4 regions of the Rahnella sp. CG8 genome follow, and region 1 is predicted to be linked to each of the others. Evidence: predicted binding sites of a transcription regulator. Region 1 holds the regulator's gene; each other region holds the start of a gene.
What was found. Region 1 encodes Fur, which represses iron uptake genes when iron is present. Its sites were predicted from a motif close to ATAATAATGAGAACNACTATCAA; they were not measured.
Positions count from the first base shown of each region.

Region 1 (3,192 bases):
GCGCATTTGGCCAGGCTGAAAGTTATGTCGATCAGTATTTTGCTAAAGCCTCGTACAAAATGGATCTGCTGGGCAATCCGCTGACCACCAGCTATCAGTTCTATGGTGCAGAAGACCGCATCAGTGACAAGAATGATCCGAACAGTCTGTATGACGGTCTGGCATGGTTGCAGGCACTGACCTTTGGCTATACCACCGGGCAGTTTAACTGGCGTCTGGAAGGGACGATGGTGAAAGCGGAAGGGAATCAGGGCTACTTCCTGCAGCGCATGACCCCGACTTATTCTTCCTCAAACGGCCGTCTTGATGTGTGGTGGGACAACCGCTCGGACTTCAACGCCAACGGTGAAAAAGCAGTATATGCAGGCGTATTGTATGATCTGGCGAAATGGGATTTACCGGGCTTCGCGGTCGGTGGTTCGTACGTCTATGCCTGGGATGCCAAACCGAGCACCAACGCCGCTTATGACCAGAGCCAGCGTCTGAAAGAAAGCGCATGGAGCCTGGATGCGCTGTACACCATTCAGGAAGGGCGCGCCAAAGGGACGTTGTTCAAACTGCATTACACCCAGTACGACAACCATTCGGATATTCCGAGCTGGGGCGGCGGTTACGGCAACATTTTCCAGGATGAAAAAGACGTGAAATTCATCGTTATCGCTCCATTCACTATTTTCTGAGGTCGCTATGTCGATGAATAAATTACTGATGATCGTGGTTTCGGTTGTTCTGCTGGCCGGTTGTGCACCCACCGCCGATCAGGCACAAATATCCCAAACGCGGGAAGATTACCGTGCCTGTATCAATACGTCAGAAGGCAATCCGGACAAACTGGCATCCTGCGAGGTGTTACTGAATAAACTGAAACAGGAAAAAGCCCACCAGCAATTTGCAGAACAGGAGACGGTGCGCGTGGTGGATTATCAGCGATGTCTGACGGCGCGTAAAACTGGCGACGGTCAGGCATATGCTGCTGATTGCGGGAAAATCTGGCAGGAAATAAAAACGAACAATTCACCTAAGCCGTGAATCTCAGCAGCGAAACATACCCCGGCTTGCCGGGGTTTTTTATGCCTGCTATCCGGGCTCAATCTGCGTCGATATCAGACATAAAAAAACCGCTTTTCAGCGGTTAATTTAGTCAAAGCCTGTGCAGATTACTGCGCAGGTTTATCGTTGTGCAAAGAGTCATCTTCGCGGCAATCGCCTGCTTCACAGTGGCCGTACAGATACAGGCTGTGGTTGGTGAGCTTGATACCGTGTTTCTTAGCAATCTCACGCTGACGACCTTCAATATATTCGTCACGGAATTCGATCACACGACCGCAATCCAGACAGATCAGGTGGTCGTGGTGATGTTGCTGGGTCAGTTCGAATACGGACTTGCCGCCTTCGAAGTTATGACGGGTGACAATACCGGCGTCGTCAAACTGGTTCAGAACGCGGTAAACCGTCGCCAGGCCAATTTCTTCACCCATATCAATCAGTTGCTTGTAAAGATCTTCCGCACTAACGTGATGACCTTCCGGCGCTTGCAGCACTTCCAGGATTTTGAGGCGCGGAAGCGTGACTTTTAAGCCGGCTTTCTTCAGTGCGGTGTTGTTGTCAGTCATGCGGATTCAGTCCTGTTACTATGTGCTAATCAAGTTGAGGCATGCAGCCTGTGGCATCGGCGGCACAAAATTATTCGTTTAGTCTCTTCGTTTAACGCAATGTGCCAATTCTCGTCAACGACAGCCTGTTAATAAAGATCACAAATTGCCGGTCACATTTGTAATGCAACGACTTGATCAATAGAAAAAACAGAGGAACTCAGTGTACCTTGATACGACCGAAAGTTACAATTTTGTAGCAGTTAAATTGTTAATTTCAGTAATAGTTTGGCCCTTCAATTGTAGAATAAATCCTCAGGGCCAACAGGGTTTTTAGCCAATAATTTCAGAAAGGCTAAGTTCTTCTGTGATCTGTTTCACCCAGGCATCAACACGTTCGCTGGTCAGTTCGGGCTGACGATCTTCGTCAATTGCCAGTCCTATGAAGTGCTTATCATCCGCCAGGCCTTTAGATGCTTCAAAGTGGTAACCTTCGGTAGGCCAATGTCCGACAATCACTGCGCCGCGTGGCTCAATGATATCGCGCACGGTGCCCAGCGCATCGCAGAAATATTCGGCGTAGTCTTCCTGGTCACCGCAACCAAACAGTGCCACCAGCTTACCTTCGAAATCTATCTCTTCCAGCGTTGGGAAAAAGTCGTCCCAGTCACACTGCGCTTCACCGTAATACCAGGTTGGAATGCCGATAAGCAAAATATCGAATTTTTCCAGATCCTCTTTGCTGCTCTTCGCAATGTCATGCACCTCTGCAACATCTTTACCCAATTGCTTCTGGATCATTTTTGCGATGTTTTCGGTGTTACCTGTATCGGATCCAAAGAAGATACCTACAACGGCCATAAGATTACCTAACCTCTTGTTCTCAATGAAGTGCTCTGCAACGCAGGCAATAATAATGCAGATGATAGCAAACTCGTGCGGCGGAGAATATGCTTCTGCTCGCCTTCTTAACTGGGAAATAAGTTTATCGGGCAATATTTTTATGTGTTATCGCCTTTGTGTGCTTTCACCTGCGGCGAATTAACCTCAGGGTTAATGAGGTCAAAAGCAAGTTTGAGAAATAAGTTGTCACAATACTAAATTTCGAGAACATTCCGCCGATAGATGATTCGGGAGCAATCTCAACATAATAAAGAAATCGATGCCCGGAGAGGTGTTCAAACATGTCCTGGGGCACTTGCCTGCTGGTTACCTGTCTTGATTCTCCGCATCCCCGTCAATCCTCAGGCCAGAAACAGACATGTTTCGAGAGAGGCATATCGTGCAGTTTTTAAAAAATATCACCATCAGGGCCGCTTTATTAACCATTCTTGGCATCTTTTGCGTCATGTGGGCAGGTGTTTCCCTTTACACCGTCACCTCACTGGACACACTGACCCAAAATACCAAAAATAGTACCGAGCTGGTCAACAATATGGCGCTGATCAATAAAGGAAATGATCAGTATTTTCGTACCGTGACGCGCCTGAGCCGCGCCGTGGCACAGCTTCAGGCCGATCCGTCAAAAGGTCCGGAAATTTTTGATACCGCCAAACAATCACTCAGCGGGCTGACGCAGGCTCTGGCCAGTTTTAAAGCG
Region 1 covers NZ_JABAED010000007.1:192,914-196,105, reverse strand. Annotated here, with positions in the region: gene chiP (chitoporin ChiP) at 1-680, shown strand, start outside; gene chiQ (ChiQ/YbfN family lipoprotein) at 694-1,029, shown strand; gene fur (ferric iron uptake transcriptional regulator) at 1,158-1,613, opposite strand; gene fldA (flavodoxin FldA) at 1,926-2,453, opposite strand; gene HGO41_RS09410 (methyl-accepting chemotaxis protein) at 2,875-3,192, shown strand, end outside.

Region 2 (3,192 bases), on a different contig from region 1:
TGTATTCCCCCACCGCGCAGCTATTCATGGTGTGATCCACGCCTTCCTGCGTCAGAAACTGGCCGATTTTCATCTTCATGATCATCGAACTGCCTTGCCCGCAACCGCATACCGCCAGAATTCGTACTGTCATGGGAACCTCTTTGTTTGGTGAGAAGTTATTTGTGAGAAGTCATTAGTGAACAGTCATTAGTGAACAGTCATTAGTGAGAAACGGACTGATTAAGCGCCTGTTTTTCAGCATCTTCTTCGGCCCGCAATGCGCGACCCGCGAAGAACATGTAGAGCAGCACAATCACCGCAATGACGCCCATAAAGGCCATACCGATGCTGAAGAAGCCCTGCATCATTGGCGGTGCCAGAATCGACCAGTCTGCCATGCCCATCCAGGCGCTCAGGCCGGTGAGTTTGATGGCCCAGACGCAGCCGAAGATTTCGATCATCCCCATTACCAGACAGATTTTCAGCGCCGCGCGCCAGCCGCCGAAGTGATTGGCAAACACGCCGATGGTGGCGTTAGAGAAGAACATCGGGATAAAGCCGGGGATGATCATGATGGAAGAGCCCATGCCAAACAGAATGGCGACAGCAATCAGCTGGCCGATGGTGCCCCACATAAAGCCCCAGACCACGGCGTTCGGCGCAAAGCTGTAAATAGCCGCGCAGTCGATGGCCAGCACGGCACCCGGGATCAGGCGTTGGGAGATGCCGTTAAAGGCTTCGGTCAGTTCAGCAACGAACATACGCACGCCCTGAATAATGATGAAAATCGCCACTGCAAACATCAGACCGGTTTGCAGGATGTAAATCGTCCAGTGGGTTTTTCCGGCCATTTGCTGCAGGGTGTCGAGGCCGAAGGAACACAGAATGATGCCGAAGAACACGGTCATCACGATGGCGGTAGACACGATATTGTCATGGAAAATATTCAGCCAGCCCGGCAGTTTGAGATCTTCAACACTGTCTTCTTTCTTGCCGAGATACGGCGCGATTTTATAAGCGATCCACGAGGCAAATTGCTGCTGGTGACCAATCGAGAAGCCGCTGTTTTCGGTCACGGCCTGCGTCGGTTTGTACATCATGTTCGAGGTAATGCCCCAGTACAGGGATACCAGAATTGCGGTTGACCAGATGGTGGTCCACATCGGATAGCCCATGATGAAGAAGAACACCGCAATCAGCCCCGCCTGCTGGAACATGATATGGCCGGTCAGCATGATGGTGCGAATGCCGGTAATGCGGCGAAATACCACCATCAGGATATTCAGCGCCAGGGCGATCAGCACCGCGTAACCGACCCAGCTATAGGCCTCGCCCATGCGCTCCACCGTGGCCATCATTGAGGCATAGGTATCTGATATTGCACCGTTAATGCCATACACTTCTGAAAGTTTTGCCACCACCGGTTTGAAGGTACCGGTCAGAATGCCGGACCCCGCCTGCAGTAACATAAAGCCGATAATGGTTTTGATGGTGCCCTTGATAATCACCGTCGCGCTCTTCCTGAGCAGGATGTAACCGAGCATGGTCACAATACCCAGCAGCAACGGTGCGTTAGTCATTACCTGATTAAAAAATACGGTGAAGATGGTGTAGAGGAATTCCATAAGACTCTCCGTCTGACCTTGTTTGATCTCTTCAACGCACTTGAACATAACCGCTGCGCTAAAAAGTGAGGAACAAACGCACTCTAATGCTCACATCGAATCAAATAAAGATTCGCAATGATTATTTGTGAGCAGTCTCGCAAGATATCGTCATCGGCAGAATGAGCTAACAAACTAAATCACTCTGTTTTTATGATAAATATCAGCCATATACTACAAAAAAAGGCATGTGAAAACCGCCTGAAATCCTCCCGTCCTCCTTTGTCACCCCCTGCTTAATGCTAAAAATCGCTCGTTTATAATCATTGTCATTATGAATTTTCGATGATAACTTCTCACAAACAAATCACATGTAATCACTAAATGATTTATTGTGACTCTATTTCAAAGCCAACTCAGATGAGGGAATACTATGAGCAAAGTAGAAACAATCAGCCGCGAATCCTGGATCCTCAGCACTTTCCCGGAATGGGGCACCTGGTTAAACGAAGAGATCGAGCAGGAAAAGGTCGCGCCGGGCACCTTTGCCATGTGGTGGCTGGGCTGTACGGGGATCTGGCTGAAGTCTGAGGGCGGCGCGAATATTTGTGTCGATTTCTGGTGTGGCGTCGGCAAGCAAAATCACAGCAGCCCGCTGATGAAAACCGGCCACCAGATGCAGCGCATGGCCGGTGTAAAGAAGCTCCAGCCGAATCTGCGCACCACACCGTTTGTGCTCGATCCCTTTGCGATCAGGGAGATCGACGCGGTGTTATCCACCCACGATCATAACGATCATATCGATGTGAACGTGGCCGCCGCGGTCATGCAAAACTGTGCTGCTGACGTGCCCTTTATCGGCCCGCAAACCTGTGTGGATTTGTGGATGAGCTGGGGCGTGCCCGCCAGTCGTTGCATCGTGATGACGCCGGGCAAAGTGGTGAGGATCAAAGACGTGGAAATTCACGCACTGGATTCTTTCGACCGCACGGTGCTGATCACCCTGCCCGCAGACCAGAAAGCCGCAGGGGTATTGCCGGATATGATGGATCAGCGCGCGGTGAATTATTTGTTCAAAACGCCGGGCGGTAACCTGTATCACAGCGGCGATTCGCACTATTCCAACTACTACGCCAAACACGGTAACGAATATCAGATAGACGTGGCGCTCGGCTCTTATGGCGAAAACCCGCGTGGTGTGACCGACAAAATGACCAGCGTCGATATGCTGCGCATGGCGGAATCCCTCAACACCAAAGTCGTTATTCCGTTCCACCATGATATCTGGTCGAATTTCCAGGCCGATCCGCAGGAAATCCGCGTGCTGTGGGAGATGAAAAAAGATCGCCTGAAATACGGCTTCAAGCCGTTTATCTGGCAGGTCGGCGGTAAATTCACGTATCCGGATGATAAGGATAATTTCGAATATCATTATCCGCGTGGCTTTGACGACTGCTTTACTACCGAGACTGATCTGCCATTCAAGTCTTTCTTATAAAGTATGTTATGAACAGGCGGAGGCAGCAAACTCCGCTTTTTTATAAACCATGTAATTGCCATTACTGCTCGTTTATAATCACGCGGTAATCACCTATTTACCTGCGGA
Region 2 covers NZ_JABAED010000008.1:100,822-104,013, reverse strand. Annotated here, with positions in the region: gene ulaB (PTS ascorbate transporter subunit IIB) at 1-133, opposite strand, end outside; gene HGO41_RS09955 (PTS ascorbate-specific subunit IIBC) at 204-1,607, opposite strand; gene ulaG (L-ascorbate 6-phosphate lactonase) at 2,020-3,084, shown strand.
Region 2: the regulator Fur is predicted to act here: its motif matches at 1,903-1,925, upstream of ulaG (L-ascorbate 6-phosphate lactonase).

Region 3 (3,192 bases), on a different contig from region 1:
CAGGCCGACAAAGGCGATGGGGCCGACAGCCGCTGTGGCGCTGCCGCACAACAACGTAATCGCCAGTAATCCCAGCAACTGCGTGGTCGCGATTTTGGTGCCGAGCGCCGTCGCCAGTTCGCTGCCCATCGTCAGATTATTCAGGGAGCGGGCCATCAGTAAGCTCAGGACAACCGCAAAAGTCACCGGCGGTGTGATGGTTTTAATCACGGTAATATTGCGGATATCCAGCGAGCCAGCCTGCCAGAATCGCAACTGATCGTAGACGGTCGGGTTGAGCAGGGAAATCCCCGAAGACATGCCTTCCAGCACAGCGCCGAGCGCGACGCCCGCCAGAGTTAAGCGTACCGGATCCAGCTTTCCGCGTCCCAGCGCGCCGATCATGGCGACCAGCAATGTTGCCAGCAAGGCACCGGCAAACGCGAACCACAAATAGTGGCTGACATCCGTTGCGCCAAAAAAGGCGATACCGATAACCACCGCGAAAGCCGCACCCGCATTAACGCCAAGAATACCGGGATCAGCCAGCGGATTGCGGGTGAGGATTTGCATCAGTGCGCCGGATAATCCGAGCGCCATCCCTGCCAGCAAACCGGCCAGCGTGCGCGGCACACGGGCATCGGTGACAATCACACAATCCGCCCCTGTGCACTGGCCGTTAAGCGCTGACATCACGGTGCCGGACGCAAGCGATTTCTCGCCCAGCACCAGACTCAGCGCCATCATCAGGCAGAGCAAAAACAAGGCAACCAACAGCGCTGTGAGATTTTTTATTGAGCAGGACATCAGTGAGTTACGAACAGTTTTTCAAGCTGATTCAGCATGTTGCTGGCGCTGTAATAATCGAGCCTGAACGTGTCGTCACCCATGGCATACACGCGCCCGGCCTGCACGGCAGGTAACTTCGCCAGAAAAGGATTGGTCAGCAGCCGTTGTGCATCAGGCTGACTGGCGGAAAATAACAGCAGCGTCTGGCCGTTCATCGCCTCCGGCATTTTCTCACCGGCAAGCTGGATGATGTCATGGCGTTTGCCCTGACTGTAACTGGCGGCGAAATTCAGCGGAACCGGCGCGAGGCTGAATCCTAACTGCCGGAGCAACTGACCTTGCGGTGACGCGGGCGTCCACAGATTGGCGCTTTTGCCATCTGATCCATAAACCAGCGCGGACACCGGCTGCGGTGGCAAATGTATCGCTTTTTTCAGACTGTCTTCACGGGCTGAAAACTGCGCGATAACCTTGGCGGCATCGGTTTCTTTACCCGTCGCCCGGCCTAATTCGGTGGCGAGTTCCTGCCAGCTTTTATCGTCGTAATTGACCACCATGACCGGCGCAATGGCCGACAGCTGATCATAGAGTTTCAGTGCGGAATCCCCGCCTGTGGCGGCAATAATGATGAGATCCGGTGCCTGTCCGGCAATGGCTTCAGCATTCGGTTCGCCGATATAAAGCCGCTGCACACCGCGTTGTTTCGCGACATCGCCCCACTGGCGGAAAAAGCCCTGAGCATCGGAAACCCGATTATTGGGCGCAGTCGCCCCGCTGGCGATAACCGGCGCATTAATCGCCAGCAATGTGCCGGTGACGGTGACGCTGGTGGAGACAATCCGCTGCGGCGGCTGTTGTAATGTGATGCTTCCCTTTGAGGTCATAACTTGCCGTGGCCAGCCTTCTGCGAAAGCCTGCGTGGCGACAAGCAGCGATAACAACAGCGCAACCATCCCTGAAAAACGGCGAAAACCAGCCCTTGTCATTGGATCCATTCCTGATTCTTTAATGTTAATGGTTATCATTATTATATGCAGGGCGTATGGGGTCAATGACGAGAGAGGCTCAATCCGTGGAAAAGTCAGGGGAAGACAGGTATTCACGCAACAAAAAAGCCACTCCGTATGAAGTGGCTTAATCGTTTGAATCTCAAACTAAAATTTGGTGGCCCTTGCTGGACTTGAACCAGCGACCAAGCGATTATGAGAATCATGTAACCCATTGAAAAACAATGTCTTAACGGTATATCAATGGGTTGCAATGTGAATATCAGTCAATATACGGCAATATCTCTATCTTAGTGCGACAATTTTGCGACAAAGAGTACTTATTGAAAAAGTTGTTCCTTAAGTTCAGATGGGATCAACATGTTCAACATTTGATTTTTAAACCCCTTTTCAGTAGCAGCCCGTTCCTCTATGATTTTCACAACTTCTTTAAACCATTCTTTCTCGTCAACCATTTCTCGATCTAACCTATCATTCGCATAACGATGCTGTAAAGAATAGGTTACATGTCTCCATTGAGATGTTGGGTTTAATAGCCATGTATTAACAAAAACTTCTGCAGGAATTCCCGAAAGAATTGGTATTTGGTAATATTCGCCTGTCTGGCCATTATCATATCCAATAATTTTTGAGAACCTAACGACGTCACTTCGTAAAGTTTCCATAAGTGAATTTTGGATAGCAGGTTGCTGATCATTAAAAGACTTTTGACGCACACTTTTCAAGTAAACTTTAACTCGCCCCGCATACTCTTTGTAATCATCCTCAGTCCAATAACCATAACCGTTATAATTACTATTATTTCTATAAGGATCGAATTTAATTTCAGTTGGCTCCATTTCACCTCTAGAGTAAATGTCATCAATATATTCTTTACATTTTTTCTCAATGTCTTCATAAGATAGATTTATCTCATTTATATAGGACATCAGGAACATGAGGTGGAAAAGATGTAACATTTCACCAGGAATAATTAACCTTCTATTTTCAAAGTCTTTCTTAAGGCCTTCAGTTGCTTTCTCTAATATGTCATTTTCATAGTTATAATAATTATAAGCGATTATCCAGTTTGGAGTGCTTCTTGCCTCAGCAAAATGAGATGATAAGTTCACAGAATCGCAAATTCCCTTTCTATTGAAATTCCCATTAAAGATAGAGTTGATTAAGTCATCGTTAGTAATAATATTACTACCAAGCAAAATAGGCGCATACTTATCTATGGCTTTTTTTATTCTTACGTCAGACTCCGATGGTAACTCCTCTTTTTTGTCCGTTTCTATCATAGGGAACATATTAATTTTTGCCGCTTTTTTATTAAAAAGGTGATTTTTAAATTGATCACTTCTGATAATTAAATCACTTTCTTTGATTCCCCCTGACCTAACTTCATAAGTAATGGCTAAGAATAAAGAAAATA
Region 3 covers NZ_JABAED010000041.1:18,115-21,306, forward strand. Annotated here, with positions in the region: gene fepD (Fe(3+)-siderophore ABC transporter permease) at 1-786, opposite strand, end outside; gene fepB (Fe2+-enterobactin ABC transporter substrate-binding protein) at 786-1,754, opposite strand; gene HGO41_RS23975 (hypothetical protein) at 2,096-3,192, opposite strand, start outside.
Region 3: the regulator Fur is predicted to act here: its motif matches at 1,777-1,799, upstream of fepB (Fe2+-enterobactin ABC transporter substrate-binding protein).

Region 4 (3,192 bases), on a different contig from region 1:
CTGTTGTGCGTATTCTTGAGCAAAAATTCCAGACCGGACTGTTTGAAAATCCGTATGTCGATGTGCAGAAAGCCACCCAAACCGTCGGGCGCGCTGACTGGCAAAAAGAAGCCAATTCGGCGCAGGGACATTCACTGGTATTGCTGCAAAACACCGATGATGTGTTACCGCTGAAAAAAGGCAAAAAGATCTGGCTGTACGGCATAGCACCGCAGGCCGCGACGGCAGCCGGTTTTACCGTGGTGGATGCGCCGGAGAAAGCCGATATTGCGCTGATCCGCGCCCATGCCCCGTACGAGCAACCGCATAAAGCCTGGTTCTTTGGCAAGCGCCATCACGAAGGCTCGCTGGCCTTTACCGGTGACAACGCGGATTATCAGGCGATCGTGAAAGCCAGCAAAGCAGTGCCGACAATCGTCACCGTTTATCTCGACCGTCCGGCGATCCTGACCAACGTGAAGGACAAAGCGAAAGTGATTATCGGCAATTTCGGTGTCAGCGATACCGTTTTGTTTACGCGCCTGACCAGCACCGAAGCCTATACCGGTAAGCTGCCGTTTGAACTGCCATCGTCTGAAGAAGCCGTGCTCAGACAACAGTCCGATATGCCACATGACAGCGAAAATCCGCTGTTTGATATTGGCTTTGGTCTGGCGCGTTAAGCCCTGTTAACCGGTGACCCGCGCCAGCACAAAACCGTCCCAGCCTTTGCTGCCGACGGTTTGCAGCGCGGTCGCTGATAAACGCGGTTCCTGTTCAATCATCTCAATAAAGCGACGCACACCCTGCACCCGGGCGTCGTCGCTGTGCGGATCCACCACCGCGCCGTCCCGCACCACATTATCGCCAATAATTAATGTCCCCGGTTTCGACAATTTCAGTGCCCATTCCAGATAAAGCGGATTGCTGGGTTTATCGGCATCAATAAAAATCAGGTCAAACGGCGCTTCCGCCGCGAGCGTGGGCAAGGTTTCTGACGCAGGCCCGGTGTGTAAGGTAATTTTATCCTGCAAACCGGCCAGCTCAATGTTGGTTTGTGCGATGCGCGCATGATGCGGATCGGCTTCCAGCGTCACGACTTTTCCGAGCGCCGGTAACGCCCGCGCCAGCCAGATAGTGCTGTAAGCGCCGAGCGTGCCGATTTCTAAGACTTTCTGTGCGCTGATGATTTGGGCGAACAGCGCCAGTAATTTTCCCTGATTGGGTGCTACATCGTGTGCGGGTAAACCGGCCTGATGATTGTTTTTCAGTACCTGATCCAGAACCGGATCGCCGTCCACTAAATGACTCACCAGATAGTTGTCAACCGCTGCCCATTTCCTGCTGTATTCCTCCGGACTCCCCTGACCCATTTTCGCCTCCCGGCCGTGAATTTTACATAGAGAACATGATTAAAAAACTCACTATTAACCCTAATCACTTCCGGCCATTTTGCTCAGATTTTTATTACTGTGATTAAAAAACCCTCGTTTTCATCAGGTTAAAAATGCGTCACTTCACATTTTTGGCGTAAAGTTCCCTTGAATTTGTAAAATAATAATGATAACAATTATCATTAAGTTTAACATCCGTCACGTTTCGGTTAAGTGACTGCCCTTCGCACGTCACGCTTTTGTGCGGAACACATGTTGGCTTTTGGGTTTATTACACACGCATCAATTAATCACTCAATCATTATTGAGTTATTTATAGGGATTATGAATATGTTGTTGGCTTTCCCCCTCAAACGCTCGGTGCTTATGTGCGCGCTGGCAATGCCGGTTGCCTCAATGGCTGCTGAAGACACCGTCATTGTCAAAGCCGCGCCTGCGGATACCGCCGATGCTCCGACGCAGGGTTACAGCGCGAAAACCAGTAAAAGTGCGACCAAAACGGATCAGCCGCTGATCACCACCGGTCAGGCCGTTTCTGTTGTGACCCGTCAGCAAATGACTGACCAGAACGCCACCACGGTTAACGCTGCACTGAACTACACGCCAGGCGTATTCACCAACTTTGCCGGCGGCGCAACGCGTTATGACACCATTTCCCTGCGCGGTTTCCACGGCGGTGACGTCAACAACACCTTCCTCGATGGCCTGCGGATCCTGAGCGATGGCTCGACCTATAACTCCATTCAGGTTGATCCGTGGTTCCTGGAACGTATTGATGTGGTGAAAGGACCGTCTTCTGCGCTTTACGGCCAGAGCATTCCCGGCGGTGTGGTGGTGGAATCCACCAAGCGCCCGCAGTTTGCTGAAGAAGGTCACTTCCAGCTTTCCGGTGGCACGCAAAACACCAAAGGCGGCGCGTTCGATTACACCAACGCCATCAACGATCAGCTGGCATTCCGTCTGACCGGGATGACCCGCAGCAGCGATACGCAATACGATCACCAGCGTGAAGAGCGTTACGCGATTTCGCCACAGTTGCTGTGGACGCCGGATGAAAATACCTCGCTTTTACTGCGCGCATATCTGCAAAAAGATCCGTCCGGTGGCTACCACGCCGCGGTTCCGGCTGACGGCAGCCTCTACGGGCAGAAACTGAGCCGGGGTTTCTTCGATGGCGAAAGCACCCGCAACCAGTTCAAACGCTGGGAGCAAATCTACAGCTACGAATTCCAGCACGCGTTTAACGACGTCTGGTCATTCCGCCAGAATGCCAACTACACCCATTCCAACACCGAACTGGATCAGGTGTATCAGGCGGGCTGGAATGCAGATCGTACTGAGATGAGTCGTTATTATTCCGGTGAGAAGTCCTCGCTGGATACTTTTGCGATTGATAACCAGCTCGAAGCGGATTTCGCGACCGGCGAACTGGCACATAAAGTGGTGATCGGTTTCGATTACTCCCACTTTATCAATGATGTGAAATCTGACGCTGCTTACGCTGAAAACCTCAACCCGTACACTGGCGTTGGCGGTGATGCACTGGATTATTACAGTCATAAACGCGGTAAAAACCGTTATGAGCAGATGGGTACCTATCTGCAAGATGAGATGAACTGGAACAAATGGTATCTGACCCTGTCAGGCCGTTACGACACGCTAAAAACCTCCAGCCGCAGTTACGAAAGCATCTACGGCACCACCAGCAACAGCGAACGTAAAGACAGTCATTTCAACAGCCGCGCTTCCCTGCTGTACGCCTTTGACAGCGGCATTTCACCGTACGTCAGCTACAGCCAGGCGATGACGCCATCTGCCC
Region 4 covers NZ_JABAED010000022.1:79,816-83,007, reverse strand. Annotated here, with positions in the region: gene HGO41_RS19080 (glycoside hydrolase family 3 protein) at 1-662, shown strand, start outside; gene HGO41_RS19075 (O-methyltransferase) at 669-1,352, opposite strand; gene HGO41_RS19070 (TonB-dependent siderophore receptor) at 1,704-3,192, shown strand, end outside.
Region 4: the regulator Fur is predicted to act here: its motif matches at 1,534-1,556, upstream of HGO41_RS19070 (TonB-dependent siderophore receptor).